Regions from separate parts of the Enterococcus sp. DIV0174 genome, predicted to be linked through region 2. Evidence: riboswitches for the same ligand, from Rfam matches in the RefSeq annotation. Region 2 holds a riboswitch; the other holds the start of a gene.
What was found. A riboswitch is a leader RNA that binds a small molecule or an ion and turns the genes downstream of it on or off. The one in region 2 is predicted to bind tetrahydrofolate.
Positions count from the first base shown of each region.

Region 1: linked by a shared signal. The riboswitch ahead of IGJ93_RS10170 (folate family ECF transporter S component) and the one ahead of IGJ93_RS05465 (folate family ECF transporter S component) in region 2 are both predicted to bind tetrahydrofolate.

Region 1 is NZ_CP172881.1:2,118,110-2,128,921, forward strand. Features, by position in the region: gene IGJ93_RS10160 (ABC transporter ATP-binding protein) at 1-686, shown strand, start outside; gene IGJ93_RS10165 (ABC transporter ATP-binding protein) at 688-2,451, shown strand; gene IGJ93_RS10170 (folate family ECF transporter S component) at 2,500-3,036, opposite strand; THF riboswitch at 3,073-3,176, opposite strand; gene IGJ93_RS10175 (methylglyoxal synthase) at 3,334-3,765, opposite strand; gene IGJ93_RS10180 (ABC transporter ATP-binding protein) at 3,970-5,079, shown strand; gene IGJ93_RS10185 (hypothetical protein) at 5,362-5,874, opposite strand; gene IGJ93_RS10190 (helix-turn-helix domain-containing protein) at 5,892-6,632, opposite strand; gene IGJ93_RS10195 (hypothetical protein) at 7,450-8,058, opposite strand; gene rsmA (16S rRNA (adenine(1518)-N(6)/adenine(1519)-N(6))-dimethyltransferase RsmA) at 8,487-9,374, opposite strand; gene rnmV (ribonuclease M5) at 9,367-9,930, opposite strand; gene IGJ93_RS10210 (TatD family hydrolase) at 9,927-10,700, opposite strand.
Region 2 is NZ_CP172881.1:1,120,445-1,131,256, reverse strand. Features, by position in the region: gene IGJ93_RS05500 (hypothetical protein) at 1-607, opposite strand, end outside; gene IGJ93_RS05495 (PTS fructose transporter subunit IIABC) at 818-2,749, opposite strand; gene pfkB (1-phosphofructokinase) at 2,768-3,682, opposite strand; gene IGJ93_RS05485 (DeoR/GlpR family DNA-binding transcription regulator) at 3,679-4,431, opposite strand; gene IGJ93_RS05480 (hypothetical protein) at 4,600-4,788, opposite strand; gene IGJ93_RS05475 (hypothetical protein) at 4,799-6,127, opposite strand; gene IGJ93_RS05470 (SPJ_0845 family protein) at 6,261-6,425, shown strand; gene IGJ93_RS05465 (folate family ECF transporter S component) at 7,110-7,640, opposite strand; THF riboswitch at 7,670-7,768, opposite strand; gene IGJ93_RS05460 (formate/nitrite transporter family protein) at 7,778-8,539, opposite strand; gene IGJ93_RS05455 (YitT family protein) at 8,591-9,469, opposite strand; gene hutH (histidine ammonia-lyase) at 9,709-10,812, opposite strand, start outside.

The sequences.
Region 1 (10,812 bases), 1.0 Mb from region 2:
CAGCTTCTGGTTTGTCTTTGGAAAACATCAATTTTCAAGTGAGAAAAAATGCGATTGTCGGCATCATTGGACCCACTGGTAGTGGTAAAACAACTCTGACTCAGCTCATTCCTCGTTTCTACGATGTAAGTAATGGTGAGGTTCTCGTTGACGAGCTAGATGTCCGACAATGGGAAATGGAAAAATTGCGAGCGCAAATTGCCATGGTTCCTCAAACAGCTGTGCTTTTCACTGGCTCCATCCGAGACAACTTGCATTGGGGCAAAACGAATGCCACAGATGAAGAATGTTGGGAAGCTTTAACAATTGCACAAGCTGACGATTTTGTTCGTCAACTTCCTGATGGTTTGGACACCAAAGTTATGGAAAACGGGAAAAACTTTTCTGGTGGTCAAAAACAACGTTTGACCATCGCACGTGCTTTGATTGCAAAACCAGCGTTACTAATTCTTGACGATTCATTAAGTGCACTTGACTATCAAACAGATTTGAATTTACGCAAAGCTTTGAAAACTTCCCTTGATTGTACCGTACTGATTATTTCTCAACGAGTTCGTTCAATCCAAGAAGCAGAAACTATTTTAGTCATGGATCAAGGACGGATTGTCGCTCAAGGAACAAATGCTGAACTGTTGCGTACATCAAAAGAATACCAAGAAATCGTGGCATCGCAGGAGGAGGAATAAAATGAAACAAAAAAAATTCTCAATGCAGTTATTCAAACGATTTATCCCCTACCTGATGGCTTATCCTAAAGAAATTACTTTAGCGATTTTCTTTGGTTTGCTGAACGGTATCGCGACCGTCGTCATGACGTTACAAATTGGCCAAAGTATTGATCTGATGATTGGTATCGGACGGGTTCAATTTCAAGAACTCTTTCATTTATTGTTACTCTTTGGTGGTGTAGTACTCGTCAATGTTCTTAGTCAGTGGTTGATTCAAGTCTTAAGTAACCGGCTTGCTTATCTCTCGGTAGCGGCGCTGAGAAAAGATGCTTTTGAACGATTGAACCGTTTGCCTCTTCGCTATTATGACCAAACAGCACACGGAAATATCGTCAGTCGTTTTACCAATGATATGGATAACATTTCTATCGCCATTGCAGCAGCCTTCAATCAATTATTTTCTGGCGTTGCGATCATCATTTTATCTTTTATCTTTATGATTCATTTGAGTCCGTTGCTAACAGTTGTCGTTTTATGTGCCACCCCGATTATCTTTTTAGTCAGTTTTCTGGTCGCACGTTCTTCCCAAAACGACTTTAATCAACAGCAAAAAATTATTGGTGACATTTCCGGATTTGTGACTGAACGTATTGGAAATCAAAAAATCGTAAAAGCTTTTCAACAAGAAACAGCTAGTCAACAGGCATTTGAAACATTGAATCAAGAACTTTACGTCAAGGGACAGCGTGCTCAATTTTCTTCTTCTTTGACAAATCCTTCTTCCCGTTTTGTCGATCATTTAGCTTATCTGTCAATTGGTTTAGTTGGCGGCTTGCTTGCTTTACGAAGCGGGTCAGCAATTACCGTTGGTGTTATTTCCAGTTTTACCATCTATTCGAGTCAATTTTCTAAGCCTTTTATCGAATTATCTGGAATCACTACGCAAATTCAAACGGCCTTTGCTGGATTGGATCGAGCGTTCGAGTTGATTGATCAGCCCGAAGAGACACCTGACGCCCCTAATGCGTTTGCTTTGGATCCCAACACAATCAAAGGAGAAGTCGTTTTTGAACACGTTTCGTTTTCATATGATCCAAATCAGCGTTTGATTGAAGACTTTAATTTCAAAGCAAAACCTGGGCAAACAATTGCAATCGTCGGAAAAACAGGTGCCGGGAAATCAACGCTGGTCAATCTTTTAATGCGATTTTATGATACCACTAGCGGAAGGATTCTGATTGATGGTCACAATCTCCGTGACATCAAACGAACGACTTTGCGCAAAAGCTTTGGTATGGTTTTACAAGACACTTGGCTATTTGACAGTTCCTTACGTGCGAACCTTCGCTATGGCAATCCAAGTGCTAGTGATGAGGAAATCAATGAAGCATTAAAAGCTGCCTATATGTATGAATTTGTCGAGCGACTACCAGAAAAACTTTCAACCAAAATCGGTGGTCAAGGACTAAAAATTTCCGATGGTCAGCGACAACTATTAACGATTGCACGAACGATGATTAGTAACCCGCCCATGCTGATTTTAGATGAAGCAACTAGTTCTGTTGATACGCTAACCGAAAAGAAAATCCAACAAGCCTTCTTGACAATGATGGAAGGGAAAACCAGCTTTGTAATTGCGCACCGACTTTCCACTATTAAAAATGCGGACCAAATTCTGGTCATGGATCATGGTGAAATCGTTGAAATGGGTACACATGATGAATTATTAAAAAAAGCTGGTTACTACAATCAACTTTATCAAGCACAATTTACACATCAATAAAAAAACAGGCAATCTTCTGGGATGGGAAGATTGCCTGTTTTTTTATTTTTATTTCGTGCGAACTGTTAGACTTTGCAAAATCTTTTTATAAGGAATACTTCGTCCAACATAGTAAATTGCAATTGATTGAAGCGGGATCCAAATAACTGTTTTCAACAATCGTGGTGCCCAAACGACCCAACTAAACAGTGGGACATGATACATCAAAGCTAGCCAAAGTGGCGTCAAAATCAAATTGATAATCAACGTGACACTCAGTGTTGCTAAGATAGCATTTTTCCAAGTAATTTCTTTTCTATAGAAAAAGAAGCCGTAAATCGCACCTTCGATAAAAGCATTCAAGGTAAACCCAATAAAGAATGCTGATTTTGAAAATAATGCCATTCCGACAAGGTCAGCTAACACTGATCCAATACCAGACCAAAAAGGGCCAAATAAAATCCCCATGATGACCTGTGGAATAAATGTTACACTGAGTTTGATAAAAGGTGTTTCGATAGATATTAGTCGTGATAAAGTAACCATTAAGGCAATCAACAGCCCCATGATCGCTATCATCCGTGCGTCTAATCGATTTTTTTTCATTTTAGCATCTCCTTTAAGAGCTGCTACACAATAATATGCAGCGAATGCGAAAATAAAACCGCGAATAAGTTCCCTTATCCTTCGTCCAGGTGGCAACATCCCATCCTCCCAGCACTTAACGCTTTATTTCCTACTCTGATTTTATTTTGGGAAACAATTCCCTCACAAAATATAACATAATTATCATTGACTAGCAAACAGGAAAACTGAATGTTACTATGATTTCCGTCTTTTATGTTCGCTATTCAACAACTTCCATTAGTATTTATTCATATTATTGGATAAAATACCGAAAATTCATTCATGTTCCGTTGAAATCGCTTCTTTTTCCATTTCATGAACGACCGTCCGAAAATCTAAATATCCCGCTGCTAATCCACGCAGTAAAACTTCAGCTGTGCCAATATTGGTTGCCAAAGGAATCTCGTATACATCTGATAAACGAATCAACGCTGTTACGTCTGGTTCGTGTGGCTGCGCTGCCAGTGGATCTCTCAAGAAAATGACTAAATCAATTTCGTCTTCCGAGATCATTGCCCCAATTTGTTGGTCGCCTCCCAACGGACCTGATTTAAAACGATGAACTGGCAAATTAGTTGCCTCTTGAATTCGTAAACCTGTCGTCCCAGTTGCATAAAGCTCGTGTTTCGCTAAAATCGTTTGATAAGCTGTCGCTAATTTAATCATCAATGGTTTCTTTCGATCATGTGCAATCAAAGCAATTTTCATCAGTCACACTTCCTTTCTTTTCTTTAGTGTAACAAACTTAGGAAACCGTTTAAATTTTTTGTTACCATTTTTTTGATTTTCTTTGCTTCTTCGTCACTCTGACCAAAAAACAGACAAATTCTTGTTCATTCTGCCGTTGTTACAGGTTAGCGCTTTCATTTATACTTTAGTCAAATAAAACTTATAGAAAGTGTGGAATTTACTATGGTAGAAATGGCGTTGACACATGTTTATAAAAAATACGATAATGCAGAAAATTATTCAGTTACTGATTTTAATCTAAATATTCAAGATCGTGAATTTATTGTTTTTGTTGGACCATCTGGATGTGGGAAATCAACTACTTTACGTATGATTGCTGGTTTAGAAGATATTACGGAAGGCGAATTAAAAATTGGCGAAAAAGTCATGAATGATGTAGCTCCAAAAGATCGTGATATCGCAATGGTTTTCCAAAACTACGCTCTTTATCCTCATATGACTGTTTTTGATAATATGGCATTTGGTTTGAAATTGAGAAAATATGACAAAGCTGAAATCAAAAATCGGGTTGAAAATGCGGCAGAAATTTTAGGTCTAACCGAATACCTATCTCGTAAACCAGCTGCATTATCTGGTGGACAACGTCAACGTGTTGCTTTAGGTCGTGCAATCGTTCGTGATGCCAAAGTCTTCTTGATGGATGAACCTTTATCAAACTTAGATGCTAAATTACGTGTAGCAATGCGTGCAGAAATTGCTAAATTACACCAACGTTTAGAAACAACAACAATCTACGTTACCCATGACCAAACAGAAGCGATGACAATGGCAGATCGAATCGTTATTATGAAAGACGGATTTATTCAACAAATTGGTTCACCAAAAGAAGTTTATGACACACCAGTGAATGTTTTCGTTGCTGGATTTATTGGTTCACCTGCAATGAACTTCTTCAATGTAACGCTAAATGACGGTGTGATTACTGATGGTCACGGATTAAGACTTCGCATTCCAGAAGGAAAAAATAAAATCTTAGTAGAAAAAGGCTACAACGGCAAAGAAGTCATCTTCGGTATTCGTCCTGAAGACATCCATAGCGAACAAATTGCTTTAGATGCTTCACCAGAAGCAGTCGTTCATTCTGAAGTTGTGGTTTCAGAATTACTAGGTGCAGAAACAATGCTTTACACAAAAACTGGCTCAACTGAATTTATTTCAAAAGTCGATGCACGTGATTTCCACAAACCAGGCGAGATGATTGACCTTGCTTTCAATATCAATAAAGGACATTTCTTCGATAAAGAAACAGAAGATGTGATTACTTTACCTTAATTTTAATTGATGCCCCCTTTTTAAGAGCTGTACCGCAACCAACGGTGCAGTTCTTTTTTTTGCAATACTAGGGCCTTGTTCGATTACAAAAAAAGATAAAAGAGCTTGTGACAAACGCGTTCAGCTCTAAAAAAGAAAAACAGTTTGGAAATAGCTCTGCCTATTTTTGAAATTATTCGGCTTGTTTTTCGAGAAATTTACTTTTTGAACATCATTTGTTCGTAAAAAAGTGTCTGGAACATTCATCAAAATGATGATGTTCCAGACACTCGTTTGCTTATTTTAAAACATCATATTCATTCCATAATTCATGGCACTGGAAGATAAGTTTCTTAAACCGAAATAATACGTTGCAGTAGCTGATGTTGTATCAGCGATTGAAGCTGGTGTCCCGTACACTTCCCAATATTGGATTTGCGCGCCATTTTGATTTACAATCATTGCTCTCGGACTCCAATCACTATTATGATTAGTAGTTAGGTAAGTATATCGAGTGTTTCCTGCAATCGTAAAGCTGTAGCCTGTTACATCACCGCTTAAAAGCTGTACATCATGATAGATAAAAGGCGTTACACCTGGGATTTCTTTATCTAGTAAGACGAGCTTATTCTCATTAATCACATATCTACCTTCAGAAGTCGTACAAAGAATGTCAGTCAAGTCAGACTCACGCTCATCTATGTAAATTTTCCCCAATTCTGGTGCCACATCGTTAGTAATTTCAGCAGCTTGTGCTGGCTGACCAAACAGTAACATTCCAAACGTAACCAAGCCCAGACAAACAAATTTTTTCATTTCTAAACACTCCTTTTTTATTTTTCCCAAATCACCCGTTGCTCTTTTGCTGTACTTGGGGGATCTGCGGTATTATCGTCAATCAAGATAATCTTTTTAGGAATATCCATGTACTCGGTATCCCTAACATACTGTGCAGCGACAAAACTCAATTTTGGAAAATAGTTGGTCGGAAAAGGTTCACCTTTATACACTTTATTTTGTGAAAGATGAATATACGCAGCTCCCGTATTATTATCAAAATGAAAAACCCATCCCGGTTCTTTCCAGCCTTCACGTAATTTTACATTTGCAGTTATTTCAGGAACTTGATATTTATTATCTTTACCGTAAGGGATTTCTTTGACCGTAACATCCATGATATCCGTCAAAGGAATAATATACTCGACCGGTTCTTTTTGTCCTTTTTCTTTTTTTGTACTCTGATTCGCCGTATTCAGAAAAAATAAGCCAATCAACAGTGCGCAGATGAAGCAAGCCAAAAAGCCAAATCCAAAATATTTTTGTTTCTGATTCAAAGAACCCATTGTTTTTATTGTCTGATTGTTGTCAATTGTCTCTTCTTCATCTTTAATTAAATAATCGACTGTTACTCCATATAATTTACTTAAAGTAATCAGGAAAGAAAGATCAGGATATGTTCTCGACACTTCCCAGCTTGAAACAGTGGAGCGTGCAACATTCAATATTTTGGCAATATCTTCTTGCGTATACTCATTCTTTAGACGTTCTTCTTTCAGTTTGTCTCCTAGACTCATTTTTGTTCCCTCCATTAAATAGTTGTCTCAATCAGACTAACGGAAGTTGTTAACCAAGTTAAGACAAAATTCATAGCTAGTAGGCTTGCTACAAAACATATCGTAGCCATTTGGTGCTTTTTTACATAGCAAACGAACTAAATGACTAATCAGGAAGATAATTGAGCATATAAATAACAATATTATATAGCCATTAAACAACAATATGTACGCCAACCACGCCAAATAAAAGTTATTTTTATTCCAACCACCTCTTCATTCAATCGTACGATTTTATTTATCAGGCACCTTCAGTTACACTATGCCATAAAAAGATAGCGCTTTCAATAAGTTTTTTTATTATTTTTAATTTTGGGTACGCATCTTAGACTTTCTATTTTAAAATTTGTTTTTTTTAGAAAAAATATTTTTCGAAAATTCATTTTAAAAGAACAATCAAAAATATTTTTCCATTAAATCGCTCACTTTTTTTGGCAGCTCTTTTCTAGATGCCATAAGCTAATTGATTGCTAATGTAAAAAAAAGTAAGTGCTCTTGCATTCTTCAAGTTGTAAACAAAGCTTAGCTAATAGTGAACTTTCTTTTTTCTTACTAATTTTCTTATTCAATCCCAAATGACAGCATTTTACAATTGATGAATCAAAAGATTTTAGCGCAAATGATTTTACAACTATTTTTTCTCACTTACTAGCCAAACGTGTTAAACAAAAATAGGTAACCTAAAACAAAATCTGTTTTAGGTTACCTATTTTTTACTAATGTATTTGAAAAATTCAACAATAACTAAATCTAATCAATTTTTCTCATTCAATTATTTTTAGCCAAGCTTCTCCATCTTCCTCGCCTGTTCTTTCGCTGCAGTAAATACAGGAATATCAAAATATTTGCTCAACGTGCCCGCAACAAAGTAAGCAATATTGTAGTCAACCAAACTGTGAATCAATCCACCGATTCCCATCAAAATAAATACTGTGTAGAAATAACCTTCTGAATAATACGTATCAGGCATATTACCCATAAAGTAAAAAGCACTCACAACCAACATTTCGGCAATTGAATGGATAACCCCAATGACAAAATTAAAGCCTTGAAATTTCCAGTTTGCTAGCGTAAATTTTCCATCCTTCAAGACGATTCCAGGTTTCTTTTGCAAATACCAAGCACCAACTACTGCAAAAATAATGTGTGACAATGCTCTTAATGCAATAATGACTGGTGTCGATAAAAAGAACCCAAACGTTGTTCCTAAAGCGACAGCAACAGCTACCCCTGGTGAAAAAAACATTGCTAAGAATAATGGCACATGCGAAGCTAAGGTAAAAGATGCTGGTGGAATCATGATTTTTGGCATAACTAAAGGAATGATGATTCCCATCCCAATCAGCAGTGCAGAAATAGTTAAGTGACGAACAGAATTTTTTTTCATTTTTTCTCTCCTTATGTGTCTTGACACATTGATGTTGTTTATTGTACTGATATTCCATGTATCTGTCAAGACACTTAAAGAAGTTGCCAACAATCTTCGACAAATTCTTTTTTTACTCACTTAGTTGGATCGTATAAATGTTTTTCAAATTGGATATGTCTGTCAGCTCATCAATTTTATTATAGAGCTATCAAGTCATTCTTCTTTTCCAATTAAAATAATTGTGTTGCTAACTTACTTCAAAAGCATCCTTTCGTCATTCGAAAGATGATTTAGAAAGTGACTTAGTTGTGCTGCTTTTTTCATCCTATCCCTATTATAAGTACGCATTTTCCTCCAAATTTTATCCTACTTGATAAAAAAATCACAGAAAAACGCGAGCATCCTGCTCCGCTTTTCTGTGATAACTATTTTTTGAACAATACTTCTTACCCTTGTTTATTCGCCATCATCGCATTGCTTAATGCAGCAAATTCTTCTAATGACAGTGTTTCCCCACGACGTTTTGGATCAATTCCTGCATCAGCTAAACTTTGAGTCAACCACGCTTTGGTTGCTTCGTCTTTTCCATAAGCGTGTTGCAAATTGTTCCATAATGTTTTGCGACGCAATTGGAATGAGGCTTTCGTCAAACGGAAAAATTCTTTTTCATCCGTGACTTCAACAGCTGGTTCTTCTCTGCGTGTCAATTTTAAAATCGCTGAATCAACGTTTGGTTGTGGTACAAAAACTGTTTTAGGAACGATAAATGCTAAGGACGCATCCATATGATATTGCACGGCAATTGAAAGTGAGCCGTAAGCTTTGGTACCAGGCTTTGCAGAAATTCGATCTGCAACTTCTTTTTGCATCATAACAACCATTTCATCCACACGTACGTCCGATTCAAGAAAGTGCATCATGATTGGCGTTGTAATGTAATAGGGAAGATTTGCGACCACTTTTAATGGTAAATCTTCTGTAAAATATTCTTTGACAGCAGTAGCCAAGTCCGTTTTTAAAATATCTTGGTGAACAACCTTAACATTTTGATAACGGTGAAGTGTATCTGCTAATACTGGAATCAAACGATCATCGATTTCAAATGCGACGACTTGATTTCCATTCATGGCTAATTGTTCAGTCAGTGCGCCAATTCCTGGCCCTACTTCAATTACATTTGTTTCATGGTTGATCTCAGCTGTTTCAACGATTTTTCGTAGAATGTTAGGCTCTGTTAAAAAATTTTGTCCTAAACTTTTTTTAAATTGAAATCCATGTTCTTTCAAGATTTCTTTTGTTCGAGAGGGTGTTGCGATCTCACGATATTCAGTCATGTTTTGCCTCCACTTTTTTCATTGCTTGTGTCAATTCTTCTGGTGTAATGCGAAACATTTTCAAGCGTTTCGCTAATTGTTTGCCATTGGTGTAACCAATCCTAAGTTCATCCCCAAGTTTTTCTCTTTTTTCTTTGGCTTGTGCTCCCGCTATTAAACCATAGTCCAAAAGCATCTGTCTAGGGATTTCGTCAAACTCTTCCTCGCTAGGTGTCACAACTTTCTTCAATGCTTCAAGAATGGCTTCATTGCTTGCGTGTTCAACACCTAAGCTACCCTTTTTCTTTGGCTGAGCTTGCTTTCGAGGTAAGAAGGCATGTTTCGCTTGTGGTACGACTTCCATAATTGTTTTACGAATTTTTTCGCCTGAAAAATCTGGGTCTGTAAAAACAATCACCCCTCTTGTTTCTTGTGCATGCTCGATCTGCATCAAAATCGCTTCGTTAATTGCTGAACCAATTGTTTCAATCGTATCGACATTCACGACTTCTTGCAATCGTCTGGTATCGTCTTTTCCTTCAACGACTACAATTTCTTCAATAGTCAATTTACTCATTTTTCTGAAATCCCAAATAAGCGATGTGCATTGTGCCATGTGTGTGTAGCAATTTCTTCAAAAGGTACTTGGCGAAGTTCCGCAATTTTTTCAACCGTATAGCGAGTATACCCAGGTTCATTTCGCTTACCACGATAAGGTACCGGCGCAAGGTAAGGGGCATCCGTTTCTACCAACATCTTATCGAAAGGAACATTCGTTGCAGCTTCTTGGACATCTAAAGCTTTTTTGAATGTCACAACACCACTAAAGGAAATATGCATACCCAGATCAAGAAAGCGCTGTGCCCACTCATAGTCACCACTAAAACTATGCATGATTCCACCAATATTGTGGACTTTTTCTTCTTTTAAAATCTGGTACGTATCTTCTATCGCATCACGCGTATGGATGCTAATTGGTAAATTCATTTCTTTGGCAATCGCAATTTGACGACGAAAAATTTTTGCTTGAACTTCCTTTGGATCTTCCATCCAATAATAATCCAAACCAATTTCTCCTAATGCCACAACCTTAGGTAACGTCAATCGTTCTTGTAATTGTTGTTCAACTTCTTTGGTATAGCTACCAGCCTCAGTTGGATGCCAGCCAATGATACTATAAATATTTGGGTAGTCTTGACTAAGCTGTAAGGATTTTTCAATCGTTGGTTGATCAAAGCCAACCACAGCCATCTTTGTCACGCCCAGCTCTTTAGCACGCTCAATTGTTTCGGGAATGTCTTCATTAAATTGTTCCGCATTTAAGTGAGTATGAGAATCAAATATCATTCAAATCGCTCCTTTTCTTTCCTACTTTAGCACATAAACGGTTGAGACAGAAGTGGGACGGAAAAAAAGATTGTGAGAGTTTCAGAACTTCAAGTTTCTCATTCTAGCAAAC
Region 2 (10,812 bases):
AGCTCCCAAAATTCAGATTTTTTATTTTGACTTGTAAACCTGAAACTTTTATTCGATAGCCCACATTCGCTTCAGTGGTACTCGAGCTGTTTTCATATAGCATATAGTTTCCTTGACCATTAATTTCAACACTTTTGTAAATCTCAAATACATCTGCACCTGAATAAACAATATTTTCCGTTAAATTAAGATAGTAGGTTCCTGTACCAACATCATTTTTGATTGCTGTCAGTACGTCTTTCAACTCACCCACAGTCCCAGCAGTGTAAGGATTCGTCACCGTTCCTTCGCCTATTAACGCAAAAGGAATCAACTGATTTTTTGTTTCACTAGACGAAATAGTTTTCTCTGCACTACTTTCTACCTTATCAACTGTTTCATCTGACGTTTCTGCATTTATAATTTCATCATTTTTTAATTCAGATGAAGAATGACTTTGCTCCGCTACATTCAAAAGCGGTACCTCTGAACTACTTTCCGTCAAAGATACCACCTGCTCATCTGCATCTGTGGTTTTTTCCAGTTCATCTGCAGTTATTTCTTTTATCGGCATTGTATACAAACAAATTAACATCAGCCAACAAACCGTCCATTTTCCCCATCCCATATCCAGTTCTCCCATTTTATTTTAATTAATATATGCAAAAAGTTAATTTTGCATGATAAATTTTATCATTATAATGATATGATACTATTTGCATTTTACAAGGTCAAACATTTATCGGCTACTTTCCGTTATTTCTTCAAACAAAAAAACCTCTCATCACCCTCCCCAAGAAAGAGTGACAAGAAGTTTTCGTTATTTATCTATCTAAAATTAAGCTTCAACAGCTTCTGGTGCTTTTCTTAATAATCCATAAATCACACCTGAAACAACTGCACCAATTGCAATAAAGACTAGGTACAATACAGGATGACTAAGTAGGAAGACAACGAAAATTCCACCATGTGGTGCTAATAATTTGATACCAAAAGCGCCAACTAAACCACCAGTTAAAGCAGAACCTACGATGAAGCTTGGAATTGCACGAACTGGGTCAGCAGCAGCAAACGGAATTGAACCTTCTGTTACAAAGGATAGCCCCATCACAATGTTTGTTAAACCAGCATCTTGATCTGCTTTACTAAATTTATTTCTGAATAACACAGTTGCAACGAAAATTGCTAATGGTGGAACCATCCCACCTGCCATAACAGATGCCATAACGACACTACCACCAGTTGCGACAGTTGTTGCAAGCGTTGCTGTACCAAACACGTAAGCTGCTTTGTTGATTGGCCCACCAAGGTCAGCAGCCATCATTCCAGCTAACAAAGCCCCAAGTAACGCAGCATTTGAACCACTCATACTTGTCAAGAAACCATTCAATCCATCATTGATTGCTTTCATTGGCACATTGACCATCAACATCAAGAAACCAGTAATCAATAGTCCAAAGACTGGGTAGAATAAAATCGTTTTGATTCCATCCAATGATTTTGGTAAGTTCTTGAAAACTTTACGTAAGAAGACAATGACATAACCAGCCAAGAAACCACCAATCAATGCACCTAAGAAACCAGCTCCACCAGCATTAGCTAATGCGCCTGCAGCAAAACCAACAACCAATCCAGGGCGGTCACCAATACTTGATGCAATAAACCCAGCTAAAACTGGCAACATGAAACCAAATGCCGCTTGTCCAATTTGGTTGAACCAGCTTGCCATTTGATTGTAATTCCCCAAGTTTGCCAATTGATCTTGTGGTACACCCATAAATTGGTCAATCATGAAGGAAAGTGCAATCGCAATCCCACCACCGATTACAAATGGAAGCATATGCGAAACACCGTTCATCAAATCTTTATAGATTCGTTGACCGATTGTTCCATCAGCATTTCCTTCATCTGATGAATCATTTTTACTATCGCCATGGAAAACAGGTGCATTCCCTTCAACAGCAAGATTGATTAATTCCTCTGATTTACGAATACCATCACTTACTGGACGGTTAACTAATTTTTTTCCATCAAAGCGATTCATCTCAACCTTTTTATCTGCTGCAACGATTACGCCATCTGCACGTGCAATATCTTCTGCAGTCAAACGATTTTTAATTCCTTCAGAACCATTTGTTTCAACTTTGATATCTACGCCCATCTCTTTTGCTTTTTTCTTCAAAGCATCTTCTGCCATGTACGTATGCGCGATTCCGGTTGGGCAAGCTGTCACAGCTACGACAAATTTTCGATCTGAATCAGTTAACGCTTCAATTTGTTGGGCAGCTTGTTCTGCCTTTTCTTCTGCTTCTTTTTCGTCCTCAGCTGTTTGGAAAAGTTCTTGCACTTCATCAGGTGTTTGAACTTCTTTTAGTTTTGCCACAAAATCCGGATTGATCAACAAACGTGATAATGCCGCTAAAGCTTGCAAGTGAGTGTCATTTGCGCCTTCTGGAGCAGCAATCATGAAAAATAGATAAGTTGGTTGACCATCGAGTGCTTCATAGTCAACGCCAGCCTTACTTTTTGCAAATAAAACTGTTGCTTCTTTAACTGCCGCATTTTTTGCATGCGGCATTGCAATTCCATCACCTAGACCTGTTGATGTTTGAGCTTCACGCGCCAAAATCCCTTGTTTATATGTGTCAATATCTGAAATACGGCCAGCATCATACATTTTTTGGACCATTTCATCAATAGCACCTGCTTTATCAGTTGCTTGCAAATCCATGATCATTGCTTCTTTGATCATCAAATCTTTAATATTCATGGTTATCCTCCTTAAAATTTAGTCGATTTTTGTAATTTCAACTTCAGGTAATAGTGAATCAATCATTTCACGAGAAGCTAAGTCATCAGAGAACGCTGTTGCACTTCCGCAAGCAACGCCCCATTTGAAAGCTTCGACTGCATCATGATGTTTGCTAAATGAGCCAATAAATCCAGCAATCATCGAATCTCCGGCACCAACTGAGTTTTTCAAAGGGCGTACTAAAACATTCGATTGGTAGGCACCTTCCTTAGTAAATAATAAGGCACCATCGCCAGCCATTGAGATTAATACATTTTGCGCACCTTCTGCCAATAACTTACGGCCATAAGGAATGATATCTTCAACTGATTCAAAAGTAGTTTGATACAACTCTGCTAACTCATGGTTATTTGGTTTGATTAATAATGGTTCTTTTGAAAGAGCATTTTTTAAATCCTCTCCCGTAGTATCAATCACAAAATCAGCACCTTTGTCACGGATGATTTCAATCAACTCTTGATAAAAACCTTTTCTAAGACTTGCAGGTGTACTTCCAGATAACACGACAATATCGCCTGCTTCAACCGTACTCAATGCTTGTTTCAATTCATTGATTTCTTCATTAGAGATAACTGGACCTAAGCCGTTAATTTCTGTTTCAGCATCTGATTTCAATTTGATATTGATACGTGTATCTTCATGGACTTTGGTAAACAAAGTATGAATTTGTTCTTTCTTCAACCAATCAGAGATAAATTCTCCGGTAAAGCCGCCTAGAAAGCCAAGAGCAGTTGAGTTTGAATCGATTCGTTTCAAGATACGAGAAACGTTGATTCCTTTGCCACCTGGTAATTTAAAATCTTCTGTCATGCGATTCAAGTCGCCTAATTTTAATCCATCCACACGAACAATAAAGTCAATTGATGGATTAAGTGTTACTGTGTAAATCATTGAATAGCCTCCTTAATTGTTGTCAGGTCACGATAATCTGCGACAAATTCTAATGGACAACGCTCGGTTACGATTGTGGCTGCCGCTAAAGGAGCAACAGAAGTAAAAGATAGCTTGTTAAACTTAGTTTGATCAATCAAGACAAATGCTTCTTCGGATTGTCTCATCGCAATTCGCTTAAGTGCTGCTTCTTCTGGGTCAGGGGTTGTAAATCCTTGAACCAAGTGCGCGCCGTTCATTCCCATAAACGCCTTGTTAAAATGAAATGCACTCAACTGTTCCACACTACTTGAACCCAATACCGCATTAGTAGATAGCTTGACTTGGCCGCCAAGGATAATCGTTGGTATTTGTAAATCAACTAAGTTAGCAGCATGCTTGACTGAATTGGTAACAACCGTCACATTTTTTCCTTGTAAAAACGGGATCATTTCCAACGTCGTTGAGCCAGCATCCAGATAGATGACATCATCTGATTCAATCAAATCAGCGGCTAAACGAGCAATTTGTTGTTTTTCTTGAACGTTTTTGAGCGTTTTTTCACTCATCGCTTGTTCAAATCCTAAAAGCTGCTCTTTTTTTGCACCACCATGAATTCTTTCTAAAAAACCTTCGTTCTCCAACTCTTGTAAATCACGGCGAATAGTGGACTCAGATGCATCTAACAAGGTTACAAGATCTTGCGATTTAACAATTTTGTGTTGCTCTAACAAGTCTAAAATTTTCTGTCTGCGTTCTTCTGTAAGCATTTCCACAACCTCCTCACGACAAATATTAACATAATAATTATTTGCTTGCAACACAAAACATCCAAAAACAATCACTATACTTCTAAAACGTTCAATCAGCACATTTTTTGAAAAAAACCGAAAAAAAGAGAGTCATCCTACAGATAACTCTCCTAACGTTACTATTCTTTATTGGTCTTTCTTGGTATAAATTGCTTGAACTTTCACTTTTCTTGATAATCGGTAATACATACCCAAGCCAGAAAACATAATCAAAAAGCCAACCAACGAACGAATTGAGAAATTTGGGATAAATAAAACCAATGCAGCTAATACGACTGTCGGACCCATCACACGATAATATAATTTTTTATCCATTTTTTCCACCTCATGCTCTCTGTATAGTTGTTAATGCTTCTAATTTACGATAATCTAAGAAAACGACCCTTAAATGATTGTCCCCTTTTTTCAAATCAAAGAAGATGGTTCCTTTTTTCTTTTTCTGTCGGCTTATTTGGATATCTGCTAATTGCTGCTTCATTTCAGCAATTGGTAAATTCGCTAAAGCTTCAGGAGGTACATATAATCTCAAAACCACTTGATAATCTTGATACTTTTCATCTTGGACTTCTACTTCCAAATATTCACGAATGTAATAGCAATAGGCTTGAATTCCTTCGTCCATTGCGACAGTTGGATCAATCATTTTGTAACACATCATTTGCGCACGGTTTTCATCAACCCAAGGAAAATAAGCTTGCGCATTTAACGCTCCTTTTACACGACGTTCACGATACTGATTTTGTTCGATATCATAGCTTCTTGTGACAAAGAAAGTTGCAGCTTTTTTTGGTACAGGTTGCATATTTTGATTTTGATACTGGACGGACTGGATTACTCGATCAGTGTATGCATATTCAATAAATGGTTCTTTCAGTAAGCCAACACCGTTATCCCAAGCCAAGTGATCAAAACCTAACTGGTCACGATAATAAGCTTGAAAACGAAGATTCTCTTTTTTTCGCCAATTAAATGGATTTTTGTAAAGCTGGATCTTCAATACCTGATTCTCTAGTTCAGTAATACTTTCCACTTGCTGAACATCAAGAAAAATTGGTTTTGGAATAACTTTGAAGTAAGCCGCACTGTAATACATCTCCCAACAAGAAGTCAGGCACAATCCGCGATAAAATAAATCATAGCCAGCAAAATGATTACAATCAACGATCACTTCTCCTTCCTGCCCTTTCATCTTAGGGAGGCTACCAATTTCTTCTTGTGTCTCAAATAATGTTCGTCGCTCAATTTCTTTTGTATTGTGTGCCAAGAATTCACTATAGGCACGTAAATAAGCAAATACACCATGAGTTGCCATTTTCATACGAAGATAGTCATGAATCAATGCTTCTTTTTCATTAAAGACTTGTTTATCAATCACATTTTTAATTAATAGTTGCTGATTTTCATAATGAAAGCTGCATTCATTTTCTTCGTTTCCAACTACGAAAAAAATTTGTTCATTCTCTACCGCTAACTCCAATGCCAATTGAAATTTTTTCAAATGAAAGGATTCAGTTGCTTCATGAAAAGGTCGAAAAAATGTCGGCTGGATCAATAAACGAATAAGTATACCCCAATCAGTTATTTCTTGGATTTTGTCACGTTCCTCTAGGTGGTTCATCTGGATAGTCATCAATAGTTTTTCTTCGCCAAACATTTTTCTCACCTCTTTCAAATCTTTTTATAATCTAATTATAACTAACAAACGCCAAAAACCAAAATTTTTCGACTTCATAAAATATAGTAGATTTTTAAGAATTACATGGTACACTATCAATGAGGTGATAAAAATGGGACTAAAATTCGAACGTACAGATAATCTCGACAAACTTTTCGAGTCATTCGCAGTGGATCCAGAGAAAAAAGTAGCTTCTAACGAAGAGATCAACCGTTTTTTAAAACCAGAAACTCCTGACACAAAAAAAGCGAACAAAGCTGCTAAACCAAAGAAGTAAAAACAAAAAAGAAGCTATCGCGTTTTTTAGTCAATGGAAGTCGAAACAAAAGAAACTTATTTCTGACTGATTCGGTTCATATAGAGAAACAATTAAATGATAAAAACAGCATTCGTTGATTCAAAAAAGATGATTTCAATTTTCTGTTAGAAAATTGAAATCATCTTTTTATTCGGGTCCTATTTTTTTGTGCTCATTTTCTCTGAAGAAAGTTTTTTCTATTTTTAAAAAAAATTGTCGCTCATCGTTCAAGATAAGAAAAATCCCAATCTTGAATTTTTTTGATTCTCTTCACTTTTTTTCCAATTGATTAATTTTTCTTTATTCTCCATCACTATATCTCCTCACCCATCTATTCATCTAATGAATAAAAACGATATAGCTAATTGATAGGAAAGTTTAGTCATCCTCGATACAACGCCTATCCAAATCAGCTATATCGATGAGTGACCTCGAAGTAAGTTCCTATTTTTTCATGCCCTTTCTGACGATAAAAGAAATTTTATTTTTCTCAAACGTCTTCTCCTGCACTCTAATCCAAAAGAATCAAAACAAAAAGAGTAGCTACCAGAATTTTGATACATGCTTCCTATACGATAGGTAAGATCAGCCAAATAATTTGGCTTAAAAGACAGGCATTCATCTAAGGTATCTACGCTTACGAAGTGTCATTCATTCTATTTTTTACGAAACGAATCGCTTACCAATTATTCTTATTGGAATGGCATTACCAAAGAAGAAGATAAGACTCGTTTGAATTGGCAACATCACAACTGCTTTGATTAAACGAACGGCCCAAAGTTTTCCATCCGTGAAAGGAATATCATACATTATGGACAGCCATAATGGTGTCAAAAACAGGCTAATAATCAAGGTGTTCACCAACACACAAAAAAAGGCATTTTTAAGTGTGACACTTTTTTTATAAAAGAAGAAACCATAGACACAGCCACCAATAAATGCGTTAAGTGTAAAGCCGATAAAGAATGGCGCTTTCCCTAACAAAGTATTTCCTATGATATCTGCAACAGACGCACCTACGCCCGTCCAAAAAGGACCAAACAGAGACGCCATAACTACTTCGGGGATAAAATCAAAGGTTATTTTTATTAACTGTGTTTCAAAGCCAAATACTTGAGACAATAGAACCATCAGAGCAATTAGTAAACTAATGGTTGTCAGAGCGTGTACATTTAATTTATTCATTACGAGCATCTCCTCTAGAGCTGCTACACAAAAATTCATGCAGCGAATGCGAGGGCAAAACCGCGAATACTTATTCTTCGTTCATAGAGCAACATCCCATCTCTTATGACACTTAACGCTTTGTCCTCTACTCTGTTATTTTTTATTTAATGATGAGTATAACTTAGATAGTAGAATCCGGAAACAAATGCAGATCCGCCAACAATATTTCCTAAATAAACGGGAATAAAGTTCTGAATAAAGTCCAGCCAAGTCCCACTGCTTTCAAAAATGGCTGCTGGAATGACAAACGCATTTGCCACACTGTGTTGAAATCCAATGGCGACAAAAACCATCACCGGAAACCAGATCCCTAAAATTTTCCCAGCTGTATCCTTTGCTCCATAACCTAACCATAAAGCAAGACCCACAAACCAGTTACAGCCAATACCTGAAACAAAAGCTTGAAAAAATGAACTCTCTACTTTATGCTGGGCAACATTGATTACTTGTTCTTGAAAAACACCGGTGTGAGTTAACCCGACAAAGTGACCAAAAAAATAGGCGACAAAAATGGCACCCACAATATTCGCAAGTGTAATGACTCCCCAATTACTTATTAATTCCTTTAGTGTCACTTTTTTTGCAAAAAATGCACAGCTAACTGCCATCATATTTCCTGTGACTAATTCACCACCTGCTAATAAGATGACAATCAGTCCAACTGGAAACACACTTGCTCCCACCAGACTTGCAAGGCTTGGGAACTCAACAGAAATTGATGCAGATACACGAAAATATGCCAGATATCCCAATGAAATCATTGCACCCCCGATGAACCCCAAGATTAGCTTTGCTAAAAGAGTTTTTTCAATTTTTTGACTCCCCATCCGAATACTGTGTTGTAGAATTTCATTTGGATTTAACATCGACCTATCTCCTCAACCTTCAAAAACTGATTTTCTATTTTAATGATTCATTTATAATATATCTAATTCTTCAAAGTGACTTAGAATTTTAATGTCTTGCGAGACACTAACAAACGCTTTTGGATCAACTTCTTTCATGATTTTTGCTAAAAGCTCCATCTCATAAAAAGTAATGACTGTAATCAAAATTGTTTGGGCACGATAATCATAAGCACCATATCCTTGGGGAATGACCGTAATTCCCCGCTTCAAAACCTTTTGTAATTCTGGGATGACGTGGTTTGGCTGTTGCGTAATCACCATAACTTGAACTTTTTGATGCTTGACATAGACTAAATCAGTTACCTTTCCACTGACAAAAATAGCAAGCAAACTATAAAATGCATAAGGCCAGCCAAACAGATAACCTGCAGTCAAAATAATTAGCCCGTTAATTCCCATTGAGATTGCACCAACACTTCGTCCAGTATGTTGTCTAAGTGTAATAATAAGTGCATCCATTCCTCCGGTAGCAATTCCATATTTCAATGCTAAACCTAAAGAAAATCCATTGATAACTCCACCAAAAATAGCACAAATGATGGGGTCATTCGTTAGCGAAACCGTTGGAACCATTGAAATAGCAAAAGAAGCAAAAGTTACAGAGATTACTGTAAAAAAGACAAATTTTTTATTTATCTTAACCCATGCTAAGATAAACATCGGAACATTCAACAAATAATAGATAACCGAAATAGACAACGTAAATCCTCCAGTTCGATCAAATAAAGTAGAAAGAATTTGCGCAATCCCAGTCAATCCGCCTGCATAAATATGTCCCGGTTGCCAAAAAAAGTTAAGGGCTATCGAATATAAGAATGCATAGATTAACGCGATAGTTACTTTTGTTACCAAATCTTGCCAAAACTTTTCTTGTTTTGCCTGAAACATGCTGCTACACTTCCTTCATTTCCTCATTGAAGACTTCACGTGCTTTATTTTCAACAAATGGCCATTTTTCAGATTCACCTAGCAAATACCTGCTGTTTTCTTTTGCTTTTGGTACTTCATATGTCAGCCTCCTCATTCAAGAATGCATTGCTGTAGGAAAACAAAAAGTGTAAACCAGTAGAGAAGACTGAAGCAACCTTTTCTTTCTACTGGTTCCACTCATCAATCTGGTTAATCAACTAGCTAAATTGAATAGCTAAATCTACTTCTTTTTCTACAGCAGATAATAAATCGCCATGAATCATGACTTCTGTTGCCTTGTTTAATTCCTCATACATTTCAATTTCTTTATCATGTTCAATAAATGCCACGAATTGGCGGAATGCTTGATAAGCAGCCTGTGTTCCTTTTCCTAGTTTGTCTTGATAACCGCGGATATCTATTGCCTGACAGGCCGCCATTATTTCAGTTGCTACCACACGTCTAGAATTCAGTAAGATTTCTGCGGCAGTTCGTGCAGCAGTTGTTCCCATACTAACAAAGTCTTCTTGATTTTCACAAGATGGGATAGAGTCTACACTTGCTGGATGTGCTAAGATTTTATTTTCAGAAACTAAGGAAGCACAAGCGTATTGCGTAATCATAAATCCGGAATTTAATCCAGGATATTTAACTAAGAAAGAAGGGAGTTTACTTAGTTGTTTGTTTACTAATCGTTCCACACGACGTTCCGACACATTCCCTATTTCAGCTACGGCAATTCCTAGAAAATCAAATGGTTGCGCCATTGGTTCTCCGTGGAAATTCCCACCAGAAATTACTTTTCCATCACGTGTAATGATTGGATTATCGGTCACTGAGTTAATCTCAATTTCAACTTTCTCTTTCACGTACGCGACAGAATCTTTACTAGCACCATGGATTTGTGGCATACAGCGTAAAGTATACGGATCTTGCACATGATCAGGGGTTGCCTCTGTGATATAACCACTTCCTTCAATCAACCGACGAATGTTTCTAGCAGTTGCTAACTGTCCGCTTTGTGGACGAATGGTGTGTAGGTCTTCTTCAAACGGGCTAGATATTCCCCCATGTACTTCTAAAGAAAGTGCTCCTGCAATATCTGAAAGTTTCAACAACTCGATTGAATCGTACGTTGCTAGCGCACCCACAGCCGTTAAAACAGTTGTTCCATTAATGAATGCAAGACCTTCTTTTGCACTCAATTGAATAATGGCTAATCCAGCCTTCTCCATTGCCACTTTACCTGGCAATAATTCTCCTTTGTAGTAAGCTTTTCCAAGACCGAGTAAAGGCATCACCATGTGTGCTAATGGCGCCAA